Regions from separate parts of the Devosia sp. BK genome, predicted to be linked through region 1. Evidence: predicted binding sites of a transcription regulator. Region 1 holds the regulator's gene; each other region holds the start of a gene.
What was found. Region 1 encodes LexA, which represses DNA repair genes until DNA is damaged. Its sites were predicted from a motif close to TGTTCNNNNTGTGTTCNG; they were not measured.

Region 1 (7,476 bases):
TATGCCCGCCAGAATATCTGGTTTCACGTCCTGCCCGAATACTTTACCTCGATGGCCGCAATCGCGCTGTTCCTCCTGGCGCTGCCCTGGCAGCCCGTGGCCGTCGTTGCCGTCATCCGCACGGTCATGTTCGCCCTGACCCTTCGCGAGGAAGGGCTCGACTACAATCACATGTCGATGGACCGCGTGGGCGGCAAACAGGGCCTCTTGTGGGTAAACAACAATTACCACGCGATGCACCACGTCTATCCGCACAATTTCTTCTCGTCCTTTGCCAACACCTTTGATCTCCTGGTCGGCACCACCTGCCAGATTGCTGGCCGGCGCTTCCTCATCACCGGCGCAAGCGGCGCCTTCGGCTCGGCCATGGTCAAAGCACTCGAAAAGCGGGGCGGCATTGTCGAAACGGCAAAGTCCGGCGTCGATTTCACCGCCGGAAATTACGCCGCGATGGACGAAAAGCTCGCGCGCGCCGACGTTCTGATCCTTTCGCACGGCGCCAAAACGGACGATTGCTGGAACGCCAATTACGTCACGTTTCGCGACCTGATCGAGCGCTTCACCCTCATGGGCAAGGATAGGCTCCTCGCGCCGGAGGTCTGGGCGCTCGGCTCCGAGGTCGAATTTCACGGCGATATGGGCATGGATGAATTGCGCGATTATTCCAGTTCGAAGCGCGCCTTCGCTGCCCGCGCCCGCCACTATTATCGCTCCGACGACCTCATCTATCGCCACATTGTCCCCTCCTCCTTCACCTCCGCCATGGGCAAGGGCGCGATGTCGGCGGAAACGGCGGTCGGCATCGCTCTCTTCTTCATCACCCGCGGCTTCAAATATGTACCGGTGACCCTTACCGGCCTTGCCGTCCTCAATTTCTTCCGCTTCCGATATGCCAACAATGCCGGCGACGAAGCGCTCGCCGCTGCCGAATAATCCGAGGCTTTGATGACCTACGACCCAACCAATATCTTCGCCAAAATCCTCAAGGGCGAACTACCTTGCCACAAGGTCTACGAGGACGACACGGCCCTCGTCATGCTCGACATTTTTCCGCAGTCCAAGGGTCACACCCTCGTAATTCCCAAGGCCCCATCGCGTAACCTTCTCGATGCCGATCCCGCGGCCCTTTCGGCGGTGATGCCGCTCGTCCAACGCGTCGCCAAGGCCCTGCAGACTGTAACGAAAGCCGACGGCATCCGCCTCGCCCAGTTCAACGAGGCCCCGGCTGGCCAGACCGTCTTTCATCTCCATTTCCATCTGATCCCTGCCTACGAGGGCACCGCCCTCGGCGCCCATGCCAGCGGCCGTGCTGACGACGCCGAACTCGCCCAACTGGCGAAAGACCTCGCCGCCGTGCTCTAGTCTTGCCGCTGACGCGACGTCTTCCGGCGAAAGCGAGAATCTCTACTGCGCCTCTATTTGGCAAAGATGGGAGACTCTTGCGGAACATAGACGGAACACATATAGTCGTTCCGTATCCGTTCCGATTCTAGGGCTCACCGGCGATGCTGACGCGCAAACAACACGAATTGCTGATGTTCATCCACGAACGGATGAAGGAAAGCGGCATTCCCCCATCCTTCGACGAAATGAAGGATGCGCTGGATTTAGCGTCGAAGTCAGGCATCCATCGGTTGATCACTGCGCTCGAAGAGCGTGGCTTCATCCGCCGCCTGCCCAACCGGGCGAGAGCCCTCGAGGTCGTCAAGCTGCCGGATTCCATGAACCCATCCCTCGGCGGGCGCAAAGCCAAGTTTGAACCGTCGGTTATCGAAGGCAGCCTCGGAAAAGTTAGCGCGCCCCAGCCACGCGGTATCGCCGCCGAGGATTATGCCCGACCGATCTCCATTCCCGTCATGGGGCGCATCGCTGCCGGTACGCCCATCGAGGCGATCCAGACTCATTCCCACACCATTCAGGTCCCGCCTGAAATGCTTGGCGCGGGCGAACACTATGCGTTGGAAGTCCGCGGCGACTCCATGATCGACGCCGGCATTTTCGATGGCGACACGGTCGTTATCAAAAAACAGGATCAGGCCAGCACTGGAGAAATCATCGTCGCCTTGGTCGATGACGAAGAGGCCACCCTCAAACGCCTCCGGCGCAAGGGCAACACTATCGCACTCGAAGCTGCCAACCCGGCCTACGAGACCCGCATCTTCCCGCCGGATCGCGTGAAAGTTCAAGGCCGCCTCGTCGGCCTCCTCCGCAAATACTAATGCCCGGCGCCGCCACACCCAAAACGGTGATGGCGGCTTATGCCGACCTGATCAACCATCACGACTTTTCATTGCTGGTCCCGCTGATCGATTCCGATGCAGTCTTCTGGTTCAGTTCAGGCAGTTTCACCGGCATCGATGCCATTCGCAGTGCCTTCGAACGAACATGGCAGCGTCTTGAGAACGAGACGTACTGGCTTGAAGACCTCACCTGGATCGCGGACGGCGACACGGCAGCGAGCTGCACCTATCGGTTCTGTTGGCGCGCTGTGGTCGATGGCAAAGACGCCGAAGGATCAGGACGAGGCACCACGGTGCTCGCCAAGCGCGGTGATGCTTGGCGCATCATCCACGAACATCTAAGCTCTTATCCGGATTGAGCGTGACATTCTTTAGTCTCGATCGCGTTTCTACGCCGAGTGCGATTAGCCTGCAGCAGCGGATTTCATATCTCAGCGGTGAAAAGGGCTGTCACTTAGGCAAACTCGATGCGTCCCTCCTCCTACTAATGGCTTCGATCCGGCCGCAGGCAAAATTGCGCCAGTGGCGCAACTTCAGGAGAGAGGGCCATGAGGGCTATGCCCGAATGGCAAGCTAGGTGGGGTAAACCCCAAAACCCCAAAATACTTATCCATCTTCTCCCCGCTCCCCAAAACCTCGCCCATACTCTCCCCATTCCGCCAGTCACACGGCTCCCACGCAGGGTCGGGCGGAATGGCCGGTGGATGGGGGCGCCTATCCGGGCGGGGAGTTGAAATACGGCAGCCGCGACCGAAATAACGTTCGCGCCTGATCCCGGACCTGCTGCAAACTCCGGATCCTGTGACCGGCGGCCTTTGGCTCCCAATGTCTAAACAGGTAGAGCCAATGGCCGCCCGTCACCGTGAAAAACCGTCAGCCAAAAAAAAGGCCGGGCGGCACTCTGTGCTGCCCGGCCTTTAACTCGGTCACCGAAGGATTGGCCGGTAGTCGGCCTAGGCTGAGGCGAAAATGTCGGTCTCTGAGAACCGGCGCGCAGCGTACATCAGTACGTGAGCACCGGAAGCGCAAGAGACCGGCATTTGCAGACCAGCATCGGCCGAATGACGGTCGATCCTAGTGGTTATCCCTTGGCAGGCCTTCTGTCTGCGCAATCCGCTGGTACTTTTCAGCCGGTTTCAGGATCGCGCCTTCGCCGAGCTGGCCGACGATACCGCGCTGGATTTCCTGCCACGGCGTCTGGTGCTTGGGATACTTGTAGCCGCCTTCAGCCTCGAGCGCCGCGCGACGGGTCGCGATTTCTTCGGCCGAGATCAGGATATCGGCTTCGCCCTTGTTCAGATCGATGCGGACGCGGTCACCAGTCTTGAGGATCGCAAGGTTACCGCCTGCAGCTGCTTCCGGAGACGCATTGAGGATAGAAGGCGAACCCGACGTGCCTGACTGACGGCCGTCACCGATACAGGCGAGCGAATGGATGCCCTTCTTGATGAGGTAGGCCGGCGGCCGCATGTTGACGACTTCTGCCGCACCCGGATAGCCGATCGGACCAGCGCCGCGCATGAAGAGCAGCGTGTTTTCGTCGATATCGAGCGCCGGATCGTCGATGCGGTGGTGATAGTCCTCAGGGCCATCGAACACCACCGCCTTGCCTTCGAACATGCCGGGATGCTCGGGATTGGCGAGGTAGCGCTCACGGAACTCGGACGAGATCACGCTGGTCTTCATGATCGCGCTGTCAAAGAGATTGCCGCGCAGCACGAGGAAGCCGGCATCCACCTTGAGCGGATTGTCGAAGTGGCGGATGACCTTATCGTCCTGGATCGTCGTGTTGCGGCAATTCTCGCCAATGGTCTTGCCGTTGACGGTCGGAGCGTTCTCGCGAATGAGACCCTGCTTCATCAGCTCGTTTACCACCGCCGGCACACCGCCGGCATGGTAGTAATCTTCGCCGAGATATTCGCCAGCCGGCTGCAGGTTCACCAAGAGCGGCACCTTGTGGCCGTAGGTCTGGAAGTCCTGCAGTTCCAGCTCGACGCCGATATGCTTGGCGATGGCCTGGATATGGATCGGCGCATTGGTCGAGCCACCGATCGCCGAATTGACGACGATGGTGTTGATGAAGTTGTCCTTAGTCAGGATGTCCGAGGGTTTCAGATCCTCGTGCACCATGTCGACGATGCGCTTGCCGGTCCGGTAGGCCATTTCCTGGCGGTCGCGATACGGCGCGGGAATAGCTGCCGAGCCCGGCAACTGCATGCCGAGCGACTCGGCCAGCGAGTTCATCGTCGTCGCCGTACCCATCGTGTTGCAATAGCCGGTCGACGGCGCCGACGACGCGACGAGTTCAATGAACTGCGCATAGTCGATCTCGCCCGCCGCCATCATCTGGCGCGCCTTCCAGACGATCGTGCCGGAACCCGTGCGTTCGCCCTTGTGCCAGCCATTGAGCATGGGCCCGACCGACAGCGCGATCGCCGGGATGTTCACGGTCGCCGCGCCCATCAGCATGGCCGGGGTCGTCTTGTCGCAACCAATGGTCAGCACCACGCCATCAAGCGGGTAGCCATAAAGCACTTCGACGAGGCCGAGATAGGCGAGGTTGCGGTCAAGGCCCGCGGTCGGGCGCTTGCCGGTTTCCTGGATCGGATGCACCGGGAATTCGATGGCGATACCGCCAGCTTCGCGAATGCCCTCACGCACGCGCTCGGCCAGCACCATGTGGTGACGGTTGCAGGGGCTGAGGTCCGAACCGGTCTGCGCAATGCCGATGATCGGCTTGCCCGACTGAAGTTCTTCGCGCGAGACGCCGAAATTCATATAGCGCTCGAGATAAAGCGCGGTCATGTCCGGGTTTTCGGGATTGTCGAACCATGCGCGCGAACGCAGCTTCTTCGGAGCGCCGCTGTTATCAGTCGTCATCGTCAAATTCCTTATCCGTCCGCAGCGCGCGGACCGTGGGCCTTGCTGGTTGCCGTTTTAGCACGGCAAGCGCCGCTGTGAACGGCTCCCATCGAAAAAATCATACAATTGATTTGGGTGGGGTAACAGGGGGCATATGTGCCGGAACGCTCTGAAAATCTTACCAATCGCGGAGAACACATTTGAGCTCTCCGATAGCCCCTGCGCTGATGGCCCTGTTCATGGGCCGAGAACCCAATTAGGGTCGCGCCGCATTGTGTAGGCGGTCGTCGAGGAGGCTTGTTTGAGCGAATCTGTTGCCTGGATTGCGGTCGATTGGGGCACGTCCAATTTGCGCGGCTGGACCCTCGATCACGCTGGAAATGTCCTTGCCTCGCGCAGTTCGCCAAAAGGCATGGGCAAGCTGACGCGCGAAGAATTTCCCGCCGCACTTTCAGAATTGCTCGCCGATATTCCCCTGACGGAAAAGACCGACGTTGTCGTTTGCGGCATGGCCGGCGCCCGCCAGGGCTGGCTCGAAGCGCCCTATCTAGAAGCGCCGACGGACCTCTCCGGCCTCATTCGGGGCGCCGTCCATCCCGATAGCGGCTCCGACAAATTTAACGTCTCCATCCTGCCCGGCGTCTGCCAAAGGCAAGGCGGCGACAACGTCATGCGTGGCGAAGAAACCCAGCTCCTCGGGCTCGCAGCCACCCTGCCCGGCTATTCCGGCCTCGTCTGTATGCCCGGCACACATTCGAAATGGGCGCTGCTCGACGGCACGAAAATCGAGCATTTTACGACGGCCATGACCGGCGAAATGTTCGAATTGCTCTCCACCCAATCCGTGCTGCGCCATTCGCTCACCGGCGATCAAAACGGCCCTGAGCGCAATGATGGCTTTTCTGCCGGTGCGCGAGATGGCCTCGAGCGGCCCGCTGATCTCCTCGGCCAATTGTTCCGCGTCCGCGCCAGCGCGCTGGTTTCCGGCCGCTCACCCGCCTGGTGCGCCGGCTATCTCTCGGGCCTTTTGATCGGCACCGAAATTGCCGCCAATCGCCACCAGATCGGTAACGAGCCGGTGCCGCTTATCGGCTCGCACGTTCTCTGCTCGCTTTATGGCCAGGTGCTCGAAATGGCCGGTGCCGCCGGCCGTCCCGTCGATGCCACCGCCGTCGTCCTCGCCGGCCTTAAGGCCGCCCGCGCCGCCGCTTGAAGGAAAACTCCCTATGTCCCACCGCCACATCATTGCCATCCTGCGCGGCATCACCAATGACGAAGCCGTCCCGGTCTGCACAACCCTCGTCGAGGCCGGTATCACGCTGATAGAAGTGCCGCTCAATTCGCCCAACGCCATCGAGAGCATTTCGCGCGCCGCCAAGGCGCTGGGCGACCGCGCCGAGATCGGGGCCGGCACTGTTCTCACGGAAGAAAATGTCCGCGCTGTCGCAGCAGCCGGCGGCACCTTCATCGTCTCGCCCGATACCAATGAAACCGTCATCGCCGAAACTGTGCGTCTCGGCCTCAAATCCTATCCCGGCGTCTTCTCGCCCAGCGACGCCTTCAAGGCGATCCGCACCGGTGCAACCGGCCTCAAATTCTTCCCCGCCGAAGTCTTGGGCTCCAAGGGCATCAAGGCCATGAAAGCGGTTCTGCCGCCTGCCCTGCCGCTCTACGCCGTCGGTGGCGCCAATCCCGACAATTTCGACGAGTTCTTCGCCGTCGGCTGCGCCGGCTTCGGCCTCGGAACTTATATTTACAAACCCGGCATGAGCGTAGCCGACGTCGCCGAGCGCGCCGCTACCGCCGTCGCCGCCTATGACAAGGGAGCCAAGGCATGACCGAAACGGCACGTCTTCTCATCGACAGCAAATCCGAACTGGGCGAAGGCCCGTTCTGGCACGCCGCCCGCCAGCAGCTCTTCTGGTTCGATATCAATGAGCAGTCCCTGTTCGCCGCCAATGCAAGCGGCGAAATAGAGGACAGCTGGCTCTTCAACGAAACGGTAACCGCGGCCGCCATCGTCGACGAACACAACCTCGTCCTCGCCACCGAAAACGGCCTGATCGAATTCGATCTCAATGTCGGCGGCATCAACCGCCTGATCGACATCGAGCGCGATAATGAAGCCAATCGCAGCAACGATTGTCGCGTGCATCCCTCCGGTGCTTTCTGGATCGGCACCATGGTCAAGGAAGAGGGCCCCAAAGAGGGCTCGGTCTATCATTACCGCGCCGGCAAGCTGACCAAGATCATCGAAAACGTCGCCATCCCCAACGCGACCTGCTTCTCGCCCGATGGCAAGACCGCCTATTTCACCGATACGCCGACCAAGAAAATCCTGAAATGCGCGACCGATCCCGAAACTGGCCTGCCG
Region 2 (7,476 bases), 430 kb from region 1:
CGTCGTGCGCGGCCGGCTCTGGCGGAAGAGCAATCCTTCACTCAGCGAGACCAACCGCACATATTGGGTCCAAAAATTGACGGCCGCACGACGCGCCGTCGGTCTCGCAAAAAAATGATGATGCGGCGCGAAAAGCTGCGCGCACTGCGGTCGATGAAGCCAAGGTCGCGCTTGGCGAACGTGGCCCTGTCTGGTGGGACGACGGCGCGCCGGATTACAACCGACACTTCGCACGAAACACGCCCTATGCCGAATGGTACGCTGCGCTCGGAAACTATACCTGACGCTACCACATGCCGCGCATCTTGGCCGCGATATCGACGACAGCTGGCCGCGCCGGGCCGACGCCTTCGCGGATTGGCGTCACCGGCGGCCATAAGATGTCATCGAAAAATGCGGTCATCGACCTTGGGATGAAGCGGGTGCGTTGCGCATAGAGGTGGCGATCGCCATTCCTCGTCTGCTGGGTCACATAGAAGCGCTGCGGCACGAGCAGATGCAATTCGTCCTTGGCGCGGGTCATGGCGACATAAAGAAGCCGCCGCTCTTCTTCGATCTCATGCGTGGATCCCGTGCCGAGATCGGACGGAATGCAGCCATCGACGACATTGAGGACATGGACCGATTTCCACTCCTGCCCCTTTGCCGAGTGGATGGTCGAGAGAATGAGATAATCCTCGTCGCGCAAGGGCACGCCGGGTTGGTCGCTGGTGGCGTCGGGCGGATCAAGGGTCAGTTCAGTGAGAAACCGGTCGCGGCTCGGATAGCCAGAGGCGATCTGCTCGAGCTGGACGATATCGGCCGATCGGATAGCTGCATCTTCGTAATTGGCCTCCAGCAGCGGCTCGTACCATTGGCGGATATAAGCCATGTCGAGCGGCCAAGAGATTTCGCGCGCCGAAAGCCGGCCCACCATGCTGACGAGATCAAGCCAATGCTGACCGGCCTTGATAGGTGGCGGAACTTCGGAAAAAGCCCATGCGGGATCGGCATGGGCGGCGATGGCATCAAGGGCTCGGCCAGCCGTTCCCGGCCCGACGCCCGGCATGAGTTGCAGCACGCGAAAACCGGCAACCCGATCGCGCGGGTTTTCAACCCATCGCAAAAGCGCCAGCACGTCCTTGACGTGGGCCGCGTCGAGAAATTTCAACCCGCCGAATTTGACGAAAGGAATGTTGCGGCGGGTCAGCTCGATTTCGAGCGGCCCGGAATGGCTCGATGCGCGGAACAGCACGGCCTGTTCCTTGAGCGCAGTGCCCGCCTCGCGCGCCTCCAGAATAGACTTGGCGATATAGCCTACCTGATCGGCCTCATCCTTGACGGTGACGAGGAAAGGCTTGGCCTCGGAGTGCCTTTCGGACCAGAGATTTTTGGTAAAGCGCTCGCTTGCCTGCTCGATCACCGCATTGGCCGCGGCGAGGATCGGTTGGGTGGAGCGATAGTTGCGATCGAGCGTGACGATCTCGGCGGCCGGCGAAAAGGCGCTCGGAAAGTCGAGGATATTGCGCACGGTCGCGGCGCGGAAAGAATAGATCGATTGCGCATCATCGCCGACCACCGTCATGCCGCGCCCATCCGGGCGCAAAGCGAGCAGGATCGAGGACTGTAGCCGGTTGGTGTCCTGATATTCATCGACGAGGATATGGTCGAAAAGGCTCGACATCTGCTCGGCAATCATAGGCTCGGCCATGATCCCGGCCCAGTAGAGCAGCAGGTCGTCGTAATCGAGAACATTCTGCTGCTGCTTGGCTTCGACATAGGCGCTGAAAAGCTGACGCAATTCGGCAGACCACATGGCGCACCAGGGAAAGACGGATTTCAAAACCTCGTCGAGGTCCGCCTGCGCATTGACCACGCGGGAATAGATGGCGAGGCACGTGCCCTTGGTCGGAAACCGCGTCTTGGTCTCGCTGAACTGCAGCTCGTGGCGGACGAGGTTCATGAGATCGGCGGAGTCTTCGCGATCATGGATCGTGAAGGCGGGATCGAGACCGATCTGATGCGCATACTCGCGCAGCAATCGCGCGCCGATCCCGTGAAAAGTCCCGGCCCAGGTCAGAGCATCAGCGACTGCGCCTTCGCCAATGCCGAGAACGCGGCCTGCGATGCGCTCGACACGGCGGGCCATTTCGCTGGCGGCACGGCGCGAAAAGGTCAGCAACAGAATGCGCCTGGGGTCCGCGCCATTGGCGATGAGATGCGCCACGCGATGCGCCAGCGTATTGGTCTTGCCCGAGCCGGCCCCAGCGATGACCAGCAAGGGGCCGGGCTTTGCTTCCCCAACCCCATGCACGACAGCCGCCCGCTGATTGGTGTTGAGCGCATCAAGATAGGTGGTGTCGGCAAGCACGAATCGATCCCCGCAATAAGCGGACAGGGGATGATATTCTCTTTTTGTTCGCAAGCTTTCCTTGGACTCACGCCATCACGATATTGCCGTGATCGCAGCAACCGGACTTGTGCATCCTAGTGGGCAATGGTCCGTTATGGCTTCATGCAGCAAGGATTGGTCATGTCCATCAGGAGGATACGCGTCATCGACCTCGAGACATCGGGCGATGCGGCAACGGATGTCTGCGAGATCGGTTGGCAGGATGTGGTCTCGATCGAGGGCGGCCCGTGGCAGGTCAATGACGAACGCGGCGCGCTTTTCGTCAATCCGGGCCGCCCCATCACGCCCGAGACAATGGCGATACACCATATTCTAGATGCCTTCGTCGCCGATGCGCCTTTCTGGCGCGACATAGCCCCCACCGTCTTGCAGCCGCAGGATGGCGTCATCGCTTTGGCGGCGCATCGCGCAGCTTTCGAGCAGCGCTATTGCACGCCGCGTTTGACCGGCGGCGCGCCGTGGATATGCACCTGGAAAAGCGCCTTGCGCGTCTGGCCCAAACTTGAAGGCTTTTCCAACCAGATGCTGCGGTATCAGCGCATGCCCGAGGGCCTCGTGCACGAAATCGGGCTCCCCGCCCACCGCGCCATGCCCGATGCCTATGTCACGGCGCATCACCTGCGCGATATGCTCAATGAAACTTCGGCCGAACAGTTGATTGCCTGGAGCAAGCTGCCGGGCCTTCTGCCACGAGTGCGCTCCGGTCCGGAGCGTGGCAAAGCGTGGGAACAGATTTCGCTCGAAGCACTCGACGAGTTAGCGCGCGACCGCGACATCGACACGCGCTTCAGCGCCGAGCAGGAACTTAAGCGCCGCGGCGAAGCGACGCCGCAAGTGCCAAAGCCCAAAGCACAGCAAAGTCTTTTTTAGGCGGCCACCGTCTTTATCGCGCCCAGTGGTTCAACCCTTGACCCCTGCCGAAAGCATGATGGCTTGCGTCACGCGCTTTTGGAAGATGAGGTAGAGAACAGCCACAGGCAGACCGGCAACGACGGCCGAGGCCATCAACTTCCCATAGACAATGCCATAGGCGTCCTTCACCTGCGTGATGCCCACGGGCACGGTCATCGTCGCCTCGCCGGTCGCGGCAAGGAAAGGCCAGAGGAAGGAATTCCAGGCGCCGATAAAGGTGATGATCGCCAATGCGGCCGTTACGCCCCAGTTCATCGGCAGATAGATCCGGAACAGGATCTTGAGGTGCCCCGCACTATCCATCTGCGCCGCCTCGCGAAATTCCTTCGGCACGCTATCGAAGAACTGCTTATAGACGATGATCACCACCGGCACGATCAGCTGCGGCAGGATGATACCGGCCCAGGTGTTCAACAGCTTGAACTGCGCCATCAGCACGAAGTGGTTCACGATCAGCGCCTGCATGGGCACCATGAAACAGGCCAGGATCAGCACATAGATCACCCGCCGCCCGGGGAAATCCAACTGGCTCAGCGCATAGGCGCAACCGGCCGAGGAGACGATCACCAGCGCGGTGATGATCAGCGAAGTCACCATCGAGTTGATGTACCAGATGCCGATATTGGTGTTGTTCCAGATGTGGATATAGCTGTCGAACACCACCCGATTGGGGATCAGCGAATTGCTCCCCGAAATCACCTCGCCATCGGGTTTGATCGACGTGATCACTGCCCAATAAATTGGGAAGAACGAGGCGAGCGCGACGAGTAGTGTGATGACAGTCAGGGCCAGCCCGATCATGTCGATGGGGCCATCGCCCCGGCTCCGCGCTGAAACCATGGTGTCGCGGTTGGGAATTGCTTCGGCGCTCATTTCTCACCTCGTGCACGCAAGACCTGGTATTGCAGCACCGAGAGGATGATGATCATCCCAAAGAGCAGCATGGCGGCCGTCGCCGCCTCGCCGCCCTTGTTCTGCTGGAAAGCCAGTTTGTAGACATATTGAACCAGCGTGATCGTCGCGTCCTGCCGCCCGCCGATCGAGAACAGGTAGACCTGATCGAAAATCTTGAGCTGCGCGATGAGCTGAATGGTCAGCACCAGCGCCGTCACCGGCCAGATCAGCGGCCATGTAATACGCTGGAACTGCCGCCACCGCCCCGCGCTATCCAGCGCCGCGGCCTCATAGATTTCCGGCGAGATATTTCTCAAGCCGGCGATAAAGAGCAGGATATTGAACCCCATCGTCCACCAGACCGTGACGAAGGCAACGGTGGGCATGAAGAGCGGAATGGTGCGCGTCAGCGAGATCGGCTTGCCGCCATTGAACAGCGCCACCAGCCCCTGCACGAGCCCATATTGCACGTCGATGATCCAGTTCCAGGTGAGGAACACCACCGAAACCGGCAGGATATAGGGCAGGAAAAAGCAGGCGAGCACAAAGCCCTGCACCGGTCCCTTGAGCCGGTTCACCGCCATGGCGATGACGAGGGAAACCAGCGTGCTCGGAATAACCGTCAACACGACGAAATAGGCCGTGTTCCAAAAGGCCGAGTGAAACAGCTTGTGGCTGAGGATTTTCACATAGTTATCCCAGCCCACCCAGTCCCCCGACCCGATCAGCGGCGCCTTGGTAAAACTGAGCATGGCCATCTGGATCGTCGGCCACACAAACAGCCCGCCATAGATGAGCACAAATGGCCCCACCAGTAGCAGCGCCACGAGATATTCCTGCCGTTTATCCCTGAGCATCGCATAGAACTCCCTGCATCCACAACCACCGGCGGACACCTCCCCCTTGACGGGGGAGGACGGGAGGGGGTGTCGGGAGCCACGATATCTTGGCCCAAGTCCCCCTCCCCAACCCTCCCCGCAAGGGGGAGGGTGCCCATCGGGTCTAGTCCTAAAGCTGCCCGTTCAAATCGTCCCGCATCTGCACGGCAGCATCTGCAGGCTCGATTTCACCCGTGGTGGCTGGATTGATGTAGTTGCTCCAAGCATCGCCGAGCGGCGCGGCGGGACCAGCAAGCACGGTGCGCGGATCGAACACGGCCGTATCGGCAAAGCCGGCATAGTCCGACTGCGGCTTCAGCGCCTGGAATTCAGCGCTGTCACGCACGGCATTGAAGGCCGGGATGTGGCCAGCGCCAGCCCAGTCGAGCGAGTGCTGGTCCATCCAGGCAATGACCTTCATCACCGCCGCGCGCTTGTCCGCATCAGCTTCCTTGCCGGCATTGGCGGGAATAACGAAGGCATGCGAGTCAGACCATGCGGCCTTGTTTTCGAACAGCGTCGGCAATTCTACCGCGCCCCATTCGAACAGTTCGCCCTTGGCATGGAGATCGACCATGGTCGGGATTTCCCAATTGCCCATGATGAAGAACGGCGACTGGCCCGAGGTAAAGAGCGCCAGCGCCGCCGGGCTTTCGACCTGCACCGGCGTGTAGCCGCTATCGACCCAACCCTTCACCACATCGATGGCGTTGGTCAGCTTGGTGACGTCCTCGTCGGTCGGGAAGAAACCGCCTGCGGCTTCGTCGAACATCGTGCCACCCTGCTGGCCGAACAGGGAGTAGATCGTGCGGTAGCGATCGCCCGTTGGGGTCGAGATGCCGTATTTCCCGTCCTTGGTGAAATCAGCCAGGATCTTGTTGAAATTCTCGAGCCCATCGAGGCCCTTGGGCAGCCCATCCTCACCGATCAAGCCAGCCTCGGCGAGCATATCCTTGTTATAATAAAGAATGAGCCCGTGCTGATCGAACGGCACCGCATAACGCGTGCCATCGACCTTACCGGCATCCGACGCAGCCGTCGTAAAGTCCCCGTCCGAAATCCCGGCGCCGGACATATCCTCGTCGGTGATCTCGCTCACCGTACCACTATCGACGGCGAGCGGAATGCGGCTGAGGTGATAGGTCGCGATATCGGGCCCTTCCCCGATCGCCGCCGACGTTTGCAGCTTGGTATAGAACGGCGTGCCCCATTCGAGCGTCGTGTTCTCGATCGAAATCTCGCCCTGGTGCTCGGTGTTGAATTGATCGATCAGCGCCTTCATGCGCACGCCGTCGCCGCCGGCGAGAAAATCCCACCAGACCACATTCTGCTGAGCCGCAGCGGCATGGGTCAGCGCCATCAGCGCAGTCGACACCAAAGCCAGTCGCTTCAAAGTCTGTTTCATACTTTCCTCCCAAACATGCCCAATGCATGCATTCATCCAGCCGGGCGCTTGTTATTTTCCCGGCGGAAACTCTCCTCAGTCGGCGTGATAGGCCTTCCCTTCGGCATCGAAGAGATGGACTGCCGAACCATCGACCTTGAGCCGCACAGACTGCCCGGCTTCGAGGGTCGACTTGCCGATATCGTCGCCGACGACCACCGTGCCGTCTTCCAGCCGCGCATGGATGAGCGTCCGGTCCCCCAGCCGCTCGACCAGCGCAATGGTCCCGGCCACCTCGCCGTCCGCCGCCACGCGCAACGCATCGGGCCGCACGCCAAAGGTCAGCCCCTGCCCCACGGTCGGCGCAAGCGCGGTCGGAATAGTCGTCGCAATCCGCGTTCCACCCGCCGTCACCGCGACGCGCCCGCCTTCATCGGCCAGCGCCGTCACCGGCAAAAAATTCATCGAGGGCGAACCGACAAAGGCCGCCACGAACCGGCTCGCGGGCTTCGAATACACCTCCATCGGCGTGCCGATCTGCTCCACCTTGCGGTTGTTCATGACGACAATCCGGCTCGCCAGCGTCATCGCCTCGGTCTGGTCGTGGGTCACGAAAATCATCGTCGTGCCGATGCGCTGATGCAGCTGCGCCAGCTCCACCCGCGTCCGCACCCGCAGCCCCGCATCGAGATTGGAAAGCGGCTCGTCGAGCAAAAACGCCTTGGGCTCGCGCACAATCGCCCGCCCGATGGCAACGCGCTGCCGCTGTCCACCCGAAAGCTGCGCCGGCCGCCGATCGAGCAGCGCCGTGATCTCGAGCATCCGCGCTGCCTCGTCGACCCGGCGCGCAATCTCGGCCTTGTCGGTGCCGATATTTTCGAGCCCAAAGCTCATGTTCTGGCGCACCGTCATATGCGGATAAAGCGCATAATTCTGGAAAACCATCGCCACTTCGCGCTGGTTCGGCGGCAGGGTATCAACGCGCTTGTCGCCGATGTGGATTTCCCCGCCATTGA
Region 3 (7,476 bases), on a different contig from region 1:
CAGGACATTCCGGTTCGCAGACGCCGCAATCGATACATTCATCGGGATGAATGACCAACATGTTCTCGCCCTCGTAGAAACAGTCGACCGGACAGACTTCCACGCAATCGGTGTATTTGCAGGCGATGCAATTGTCAGTGACGATATAGGTCATAGAAAGGGCAGTCCTTGGCGGTCATCGCGGCCGGGGCGGGCTAGGCGACAGTCTCAACGGCTTTGGTGCTAAACTTTTTTGGGCGGGCCTGCAAGCGTCGAACCGGCCGCAAAAGCCCACCTCATACCCGCAAGCACCGCACACCTTACGACATTTGCGCGCGGAGGGATTACTCGTCCTCGTTGCGCAGTGCGTCGGTCTCGCGGCGCTCTTTCTTGGTCGGTCGTCCGGCTCCGGATGGGCGCTCGGCGATCGCGGCCTCGAATGCGCTCCGCTCCTGCCGCGGTGGTTGAGCGGGCGACATATCTTCGTAGAGCCCCTGCGCCTCAGTCGCCGGGCCGCGCCGCGTCCCGGGATCGAGCACGCGCCAGACCACAATCCGTCCATGCAGCGACATCGTCAGCACATCGCCCGCGCCGATCTTGTGATCGCTGCGATCGGTCCGCTCGGAATTGACGCGAATGGCGCCGGTCTCGATGATTTTTTGCGCCAGGGTGCGCGATTTGACGGCGCGCGAGAAAAACAGGAACCGGTCGAGCCGCTCCTTGCGGAGAGGTTCGCCCGGCCCTGTCAAAGCTTACTCCGACTTGCCGCGCAGGGCGGCAAGGGCTGCGAAGGGGCTATCGGGATCGAAAGCCACCTTGCGTTCTTCGCGCTGCGGACGACGTTCGGGACGTTCGACCTTTTCGGGGCGCGGCCGCTCATCATTACGCGGGCGGGTATTGGCCGGGCGGCCCTGCGGACGCGCATTGGCAACTTCGCCCTCGGGACGACGCGGGCCCTTGGGGCGCGAGCGATCCGGACGGCCGCGGCCTTCGGGCTTGGCTTCGCCACCCTCGGCAGCTTCAGGCCGGCGATTGCCGGGCTTGCGACCATTGTGATTGTTGTCGTTGTGACGACGACCACCGGGGAACCAGATCTCGTCGAATTCGGGCTCAGCCGGCGCGGCAGTTTCCGAAGCCTTGGCTTCGTCGATCACGCCCTCTTCCGCAGTCGGCGTCGCGTCGAGGACCGGCTCAGCGGCCACTTCAGCAACCGGAACGTCTTCTGCGGGTGCATCGACGGCGGCAGCATTATCGTCCAGCACGGCCTCAAGCGCTGGCGCCTCCGCACCGATTTCGGCGACCGGTGCCGGTGCGGCAGCCTTTGGCGTGCGCCGAACGCGATAGCCGAGCGACGTCAGGATCGAGGCAAAATCCTCGCCCGAGCAACCGAGAAGGCTCGTCATTTCGACGGTCACGCGGAAACCATTGCCTTCGGCAGCGCCGGCTGGCGGCTCGCCCTGAAAACGGGTGGGATCGATGGCAATCAGCGGCCGGATAATGTCGGCGAGACGCTCAAGAATATCGATACGAACGGCACGCTTGCCGGCCACCTTGAAGCCGGCAATCTCGTAAAGCCGCGGATCCACTTCGGGATCGACAAGGAAAGAGGTCCGGCCCGAGAGCACGATATGGGGAATATCGGTGACGCCGGGCTGGCGCACGCCGCCATTTTTCAGCGCAAAGAGGATCAGTGCGAGTTCGCGCGGCGCTGGCTTCAGCGAGAGCGGTACATAGATATGATAGGCGCCGAATTTGATGCCAAGCTTGCGCATCTTGCCGCGCACGTCCTGGTCGAGATTTTTGACATCGTCAGAGACCTGCCCGCGCGGCAGGAGACCAAGATGCTCGAAAAGCTGGAAGGCAATGCCACGCGCCGGCCCTTCAAGATCGGCTGGCGCTTCGAGCGCCATGACCTGCTCCAGCGTCGTATTGACGTGGTGCCGCAGCCAGAGGCCCAAGCGATCCTGAACGCGTTCGAGATCGGTGCCGGTCAGCGATTCGTCGGCAAGGATCAGGATACGCGGACGATAAAGGCTATCGCCCTCGACAAGTTCAGCCACGAGATCACCGCGCCAGCGCAGGCGTCCATCGGTGGCCAGAACGAATTCTTCGTTGGGCGCGCCCGCCAGACGGTCGGCGCGATTGCGGATCTCTGGAGCGACGACCTGATCCGCGGCACTGCGCGTGCCCTTGGCGTCAAGTTCGCCATCCATCCGCGCCAAAGTGAAGCGGAAGCCTTCAAGCGTGCCGAGAAGATGGCCCTCAAGCCTCACTTCGCCGCGCTCATTGATCTCGGGAGATACCATACGTTTGTCTTTCAGATGGCGGAGCAGCACGCTGGTGCGCCGGTCGACGAATCTCTGGGTGAGACGCTCATGGAGCGCATCACTCAGGCGATCTTCAATCTCTCGGGTCTTTTCGCGCCAATGTGATGGGTCTGCAAGCCAGTTTTTGCGGTTGGCGACGAAGGTCCACGTCCGGATTTGCTTGATCCGATGACTAAGAGTCTCGATGTCGCCCTCTGCATTGTCGCAAAAGCGCACCTGCTCGGCAATCCAGTCTGCGTTGACCGATCCATTTTGCCTCAAATCCGAAAAGATCCGCGTGACGATCTCGCCGTGGGCTGCTGGCGAAATCCCCTGATAGTCAGGGGTCTGACAACATTCCCAAAGGAGTTTGACCGCTTCGTGGCCACGCGCCAGCCCACCCGCCTCGTTGCGCGAGAGGAATTCCAGGGCAAGCTGATCGGTTGCGATCGGCACGCGCGTCAGAGTTTTGTCGTCGGGCGTTCGCTCTAGGCTGGAGCGCAGCCGATCGATGGACGAAAAATCCAACACGGAATTGCGCCATTGCAAAACCTTGATCGGCTCGAAATCGTGCGTTTCGAGCTGCACCACCAGTTCTTCGTCGAATGTGTCGGTGCCGCCCGTCACCCCAAAGGTGCCGTTGCGCTTGTGCCGCCCCGCGCGGCCCGCGATCTGGCCCATCTCGGCCGGTGTCAGCGGCCGGCTCTGGCGGCCATCGAATTTCATGTCATCGGCAAAGGCGACATGGTGGATATCGAGATTGAGCCCCATGCCGATGGCGTCGGTCGCAACGAGGAAATCCACGTCGCCATTTTGATAAAGCTCGACCTGGGCGTTGCGCGTGCGGGGGCTGAGCGCACCCATCACCACCGCTGCCCCGCCCCGCTCGCGGCGGATCAGTTCGGCGATGGCATAAACCTGCCGCGCGGAAAACGCGACGATGGCGCTGCGGCTTGGCTGGCGTGAGATTTTTTTCGATCCCGCATACATCAACTGCGAAAACCGCGGCCGCTCAATGATCTCGGCATGCGGCAACAGCTTGCGGATCACGCTCGCCATCGTCCCTGAGCCGAGCAGCAGCGTTTCATGAAACCCGCGCGCCTTGAGGATACGATCGGTAAAAATATGTCCGCGGTCAAAATCGGTCGCCGTCTGGATTTCATCGACTGCGACGCAATCGACGTGAATATCCATCGGCATGGCTTCCACGGTCGCCACCCAATAGCGCGGTTTTGGCGGCACGATTCGCTCTTCGCCCGTCACCAGCGCCACGGCCTGTTCGCCGACGCGTTCGACGACGCGCGCATAGACTTCGCGCGCCAATAGACGCAGCGGCAGGCCGATCATCCCCGTGGGATGAGCCAGCATGCGCTCGATGGCAAAATGGGTCTTGCCGGTATTGGTTGGGCCCAAAATGGCCTTGACCGACTGGGAGGATGCGAAAGTCATTGAGCAACAATGTAGGGTGCGCAAATGCCTATGGCGAGGGGCAGCACGCATTGTCCCACAAAAGCACGGTTTTTGTGATCAAGCGGCGAGGCGTTAAGCTTTGGAACGCAGCGGAAACGAACAGGGACAGAATCGGCACAGTTCAGCAAATCCGTCTTTGTTCACGGCGATGGGTGGTGGGGAGAATCGCTCGAAGCACACAAGTGTCGTTGGATGGTCTGCGTCCGCGCCCCGATAACGCCATCTGGGCTTCATCTTGATTGAAAAAGCGTGAATTTCGGCGGAATCGCGCCGTTTCGTAGCGAACTAGAAATGCCAGAACGTTCAGATTATTTGCGGAGTTAAGAGCTTTGTATCGGCCTACTGGCGGCCTTGAACCGTAAAATTCATACCTTTTCGTTTGACGTCCCATTCTGGGTCGCAGAGCCTGTGAGAAATCTTGCGACCAAGGCGCGCGTACAGCTAGGCTCTCTGAAGAATATCGATCGCATCCCGGTTGCGACGCTAAAAATCAGCCATGTCCCAAAGCGGGGCACTTCGCTCCGCTCGGCTTTGGTTCCTTAACATCTGGACCACATCGGGAACGAACAGGGTCAGAATCACGATCGAGGTCGAGATACCCGGTTTGTTCTACGCCATGGCTGGTAGGCCTATGGGCGAAGTCCTACCGTTCGACCTCCCGCAAGCCGCTAACCGCCTTCTTGGCCTTCACGTCCATGACCAAACCCCTAATTTCTGAGCTCGCCCGCTTTCCCGATCAGTTCGTTACCGCAAACAAAAAGGGCGCCGAAGCGCCCTTAACAATCTCGCCCCGCAAAGCCGGGCAAAAAATCAGCAAAAATTGAGAAAAAACCTTTTGACCGTCCCAACCCGGGACGGCGGGCCTCAGCTCTCGGCTTTGACCAGCACCATCGAGAGGTCACCCATCGAGGTGCCGAGCAGCACGCGATAAGGAATAAAGTATCCCGTTTCGCCGAGCGGCATGTACCAGATGAGAATGCGGCTCTCGTCGGCTAGATAATTGGTGATCTCGTTGCTCTCATAGTGGCCCGAAATCGGCTCGTAATCGATCGAGCAGAGCACGACCGGCCCCTGATAGCCCGTGCGCGGTGACGTCGCGTCGTCGGTATCGACGAAGCTCATGTCGAGATTGAAGCGTTCGACGCCGGTAAAGATGCGCATGCGCCGATCGCAAACCGATTTGTCGAGCGCCCCGCCTTTGAGGACAAAGGCCGAAACGAAATCGCCCACACCCGTCAGATGTCCCCGCTCGACGGGAACGCGATCGAAATCCCCAACTGGCGGATCGACCTTGAAGGACGTGACGTTCTGACCCGAGAAGCCGACATCGACATTGAATTTTTCGCCATTAGCCCGGGTTTCGAGCGCAAAGCTTTCCGAGCGCAGCGTTGAGCCCGAGGAATTGCCCTTGGCGGTGATATTGGCCGTGCCGCTCGCCACCACTGCGCCAAGCCCGGCCACATTGGCTTTGACATCGAGCGTATAGGCGCTGCCCGTGTCATCGAGGTCCACACGCATCATGGCGACATTGATGCCGCCAAGCGTAAGGACGTAGCTGGCGCTGGCGTCGACTGGAGAGGCCTGGACCTGAGTAAGGCCAAGAACAAGGGCTAGGGAAGCAAGACTGGTTCGGATCAAGATAAAGGTCTCGGCTCGTGCAAAAGGCGGGCATCGGGCCCTTCGCGAATCACGATAAGAGGCCAAAGTGCCGGGCTCTTGTGGTACTGGCAAGGCACTCGCGGGTCTTTGAGCCCTGCCCGACCTTGACGCGCCAAGCCATTTTCTCTAAGACGCCCGCAGATTTCATCACAATCGAGGCCCGTTGCGGGATTCCCCGCCACGCAGGACCTTTACACAAACAGGAATTCTGAACATGGCACGTCGCTGCGAACTGACCGGCAAGGGCGTTATGGTGGGTAACACCGTTTCGCACGCTCTCAACCGTCACCGTCGTCGTTTCCTCCCCAACCTGATCAATGTGACGCTGATCTCGGACGCTCTGCAGCGCCCGGTCAAGCTGCGCATCTCTGCCGCTGCCCTGCGCTCGGTTGAGCACCGCGGTGGTCTCGACGCCTTCCTCGTCAAGCAGGATGACGCCGACCTGTCCCCGCTCGCTCTCGGCATCAAGAAGGAAGTGCGCGCCGCTCTCGCCGGCTAATCGCACTCTTCTCAAGATTTCAGCCGCGCGTGCCAAAAGCCGCGCGGCTTTTCTTTTTATATAAGCTTCATCAATGCCACGCCGGTCTTCTGCCGGAGAGTGGCTCTCAGAGGTGCATTCTGATGCTGTCTCGTTTCCTTGGCGCTGTCGCGGCCATGGTCGTGGTCGTTGCCGCGTCCAACGTTCTCGTGCTCTATCCCTTTCAGGTCCAACTTGGCGGCATAAATCTCGCCGATCTTTTGACCTGGGGTGCGTTCACCTTCCCCTTCGCTTTTCTGATCACCGACCTGACCAATCGCTATGATGGTCCGCGCAATGCCCGTCTCGTCGTGCTGGTGGGCTTCCTCGTCGGCCTCGCGCTCTCATTCTATTTGAGCTTCCATCCGCTGCCTTGGAATGCAGGCGGCGCTTCAGCCACCACCCAGCGCATCGCGCTCGCCTCGGCCGCAGCGTTCGTTACCGGCCAACTGCTCGATATCAGCATCTTCTCACGGCTCCGCGCCGTGCGGGCCTGGTTCCTGCCCCCGCTCGTCGCGTCGCTCTTTGGCTCGCTGATCGACACCACGATCTTCTTTACAGTCGCATTCGCGCCTTTCCTTGCCGGCATCGATGCGCTGTTCGGGCTGCAGGATGGCTCGCTGGCCTTCCCCGCGCCCTTCCTCGGGATTGGCCCCGAAGTGCCGCTCTGGATTTCGCTCGCGGCAGGCGACTTCATGGTGAAGTTCCTGGCAGCACTCGTGCTGCTCGCGCCCTACCGCGCCCTCATGGGCCGGCTAAAGCCGCTTCCGCCGCTCGGCAGTGCGGCGGCGCTGCGCTAACAGGTTACGCGGATCTCGGCGAAGCCGGTCTCGGCTTCGTTGCCGCCCGAGGTAACGGCCAACATGCAGGCGGTCCCGTTGAGCGGCACATTGCCGCCAGACGGCACGGTCGTGCCATCGGTCAGCGAGATATAGCCATTGTTGACGTTCATCACCGTGATCGTCGCATCCGTCCCGCAGACGGGATAGCTGTCGCCCGAGGCGACGAGCAGCCGCATGCCTGATGGCAGGCAGTCTCCGTCGCTCTCGGCCGAAACCGTCGGCCCCGAAATCGAAGGCAAGGTAGCAGGCTGTGTGCCGGCCGCAGCGCCATTGCCAGCGCGCCAATTTTGTTCGAGCACCGCCAGGCGATTTTCGATTGCTGCAAGACTGGTGTCGCTGCCGGTCGGCGCGGCAACGGCAGCGCTAGCTTGCGGGCTGCTGCGCTGGGCATAAAGATCAAGGCTCAAACGCACTTGCGCCATCTCGGTCGAGATCCGCAAAACTTCCCGGCGCATTTCGGTATAGGTCCAGGCGGTCGTCGCGAGAGCCGCAACGCCGACGACGGCGGCAACACCGGCCAGAAGCGATCCCGGCCTTAGCCGCCATTTGCGCCGCGGCGCCTTGCGGGGCGCGGAGAGGCCAAGCTTTTCGCGTGCACCAACCCGCATATCGGCAGTTACGCCACCAACGGTCGTCTCGTCCCGATCCTGGCTCGGCTTGTCATCCACGCAGCATGCTCCCGGCCAATCGACGTCGCGATTGG

Region 2: the regulator LexA is predicted to act here: its motif matches at 2,385-2,402, upstream of DevBK_RS06805 (ATP-dependent helicase).
Region 3: the regulator LexA is predicted to act here: its motif matches at 3,836-3,853, upstream of DevBK_RS12125 (helicase-related protein).

Annotation. Positions count from the first base shown of each region.
Region 1 covers NZ_JAIMBX010000001.1:947,651-955,126, reverse strand. Annotated here, with positions in the region: gene DevBK_RS04620 (hypothetical protein) at 1-933, shown strand, start outside; gene DevBK_RS04615 (HIT family protein) at 943-1,362, shown strand; gene lexA (transcriptional repressor LexA) at 1,506-2,219, shown strand; gene DevBK_RS04605 (nuclear transport factor 2 family protein) at 2,219-2,599, shown strand; gene DevBK_RS04600 (IlvD/Edd family dehydratase) at 3,315-5,120, opposite strand; gene DevBK_RS04595 (2-dehydro-3-deoxygalactonokinase) at 5,404-6,315, shown strand; gene DevBK_RS04590 (2-dehydro-3-deoxy-6-phosphogalactonate aldolase) at 6,329-6,940, shown strand; gene DevBK_RS04585 (SMP-30/gluconolactonase/LRE family protein) at 6,937-7,476, shown strand, end outside.
Region 2 covers NZ_JAIMBX010000001.1:1,375,828-1,383,303, forward strand. Annotated here, with positions in the region: partial or broken gene DevBK_RS06800 (hypothetical protein) at 1-284, shown strand, start outside; gene DevBK_RS06805 (ATP-dependent helicase) at 287-2,350, opposite strand; gene DevBK_RS06810 (exonuclease domain-containing protein) at 2,513-3,262, shown strand; gene DevBK_RS06815 (carbohydrate ABC transporter permease) at 3,293-4,105, opposite strand; gene DevBK_RS06820 (carbohydrate ABC transporter permease) at 4,174-5,055, opposite strand; gene DevBK_RS06825 (extracellular solute-binding protein) at 5,207-6,481, opposite strand; gene DevBK_RS06830 (ABC transporter ATP-binding protein) at 6,557-7,476, opposite strand, start outside.
Region 3 covers NZ_JAIMBX010000002.1:51,519-58,994, forward strand. Annotated here, with positions in the region: gene fdxA (ferredoxin FdxA) at 1-154, opposite strand, end outside; gene DevBK_RS12120 (RNA-binding S4 domain-containing protein) at 324-728, opposite strand; gene DevBK_RS12125 (helicase-related protein) at 732-3,734, opposite strand; gene DevBK_RS12130 (DUF3108 domain-containing protein) at 4,620-5,393, opposite strand; gene rpmB (50S ribosomal protein L28) at 5,629-5,913, shown strand; gene DevBK_RS12140 (queuosine precursor transporter) at 6,036-6,731, shown strand; gene DevBK_RS12145 (hypothetical protein) at 6,728-7,441, opposite strand.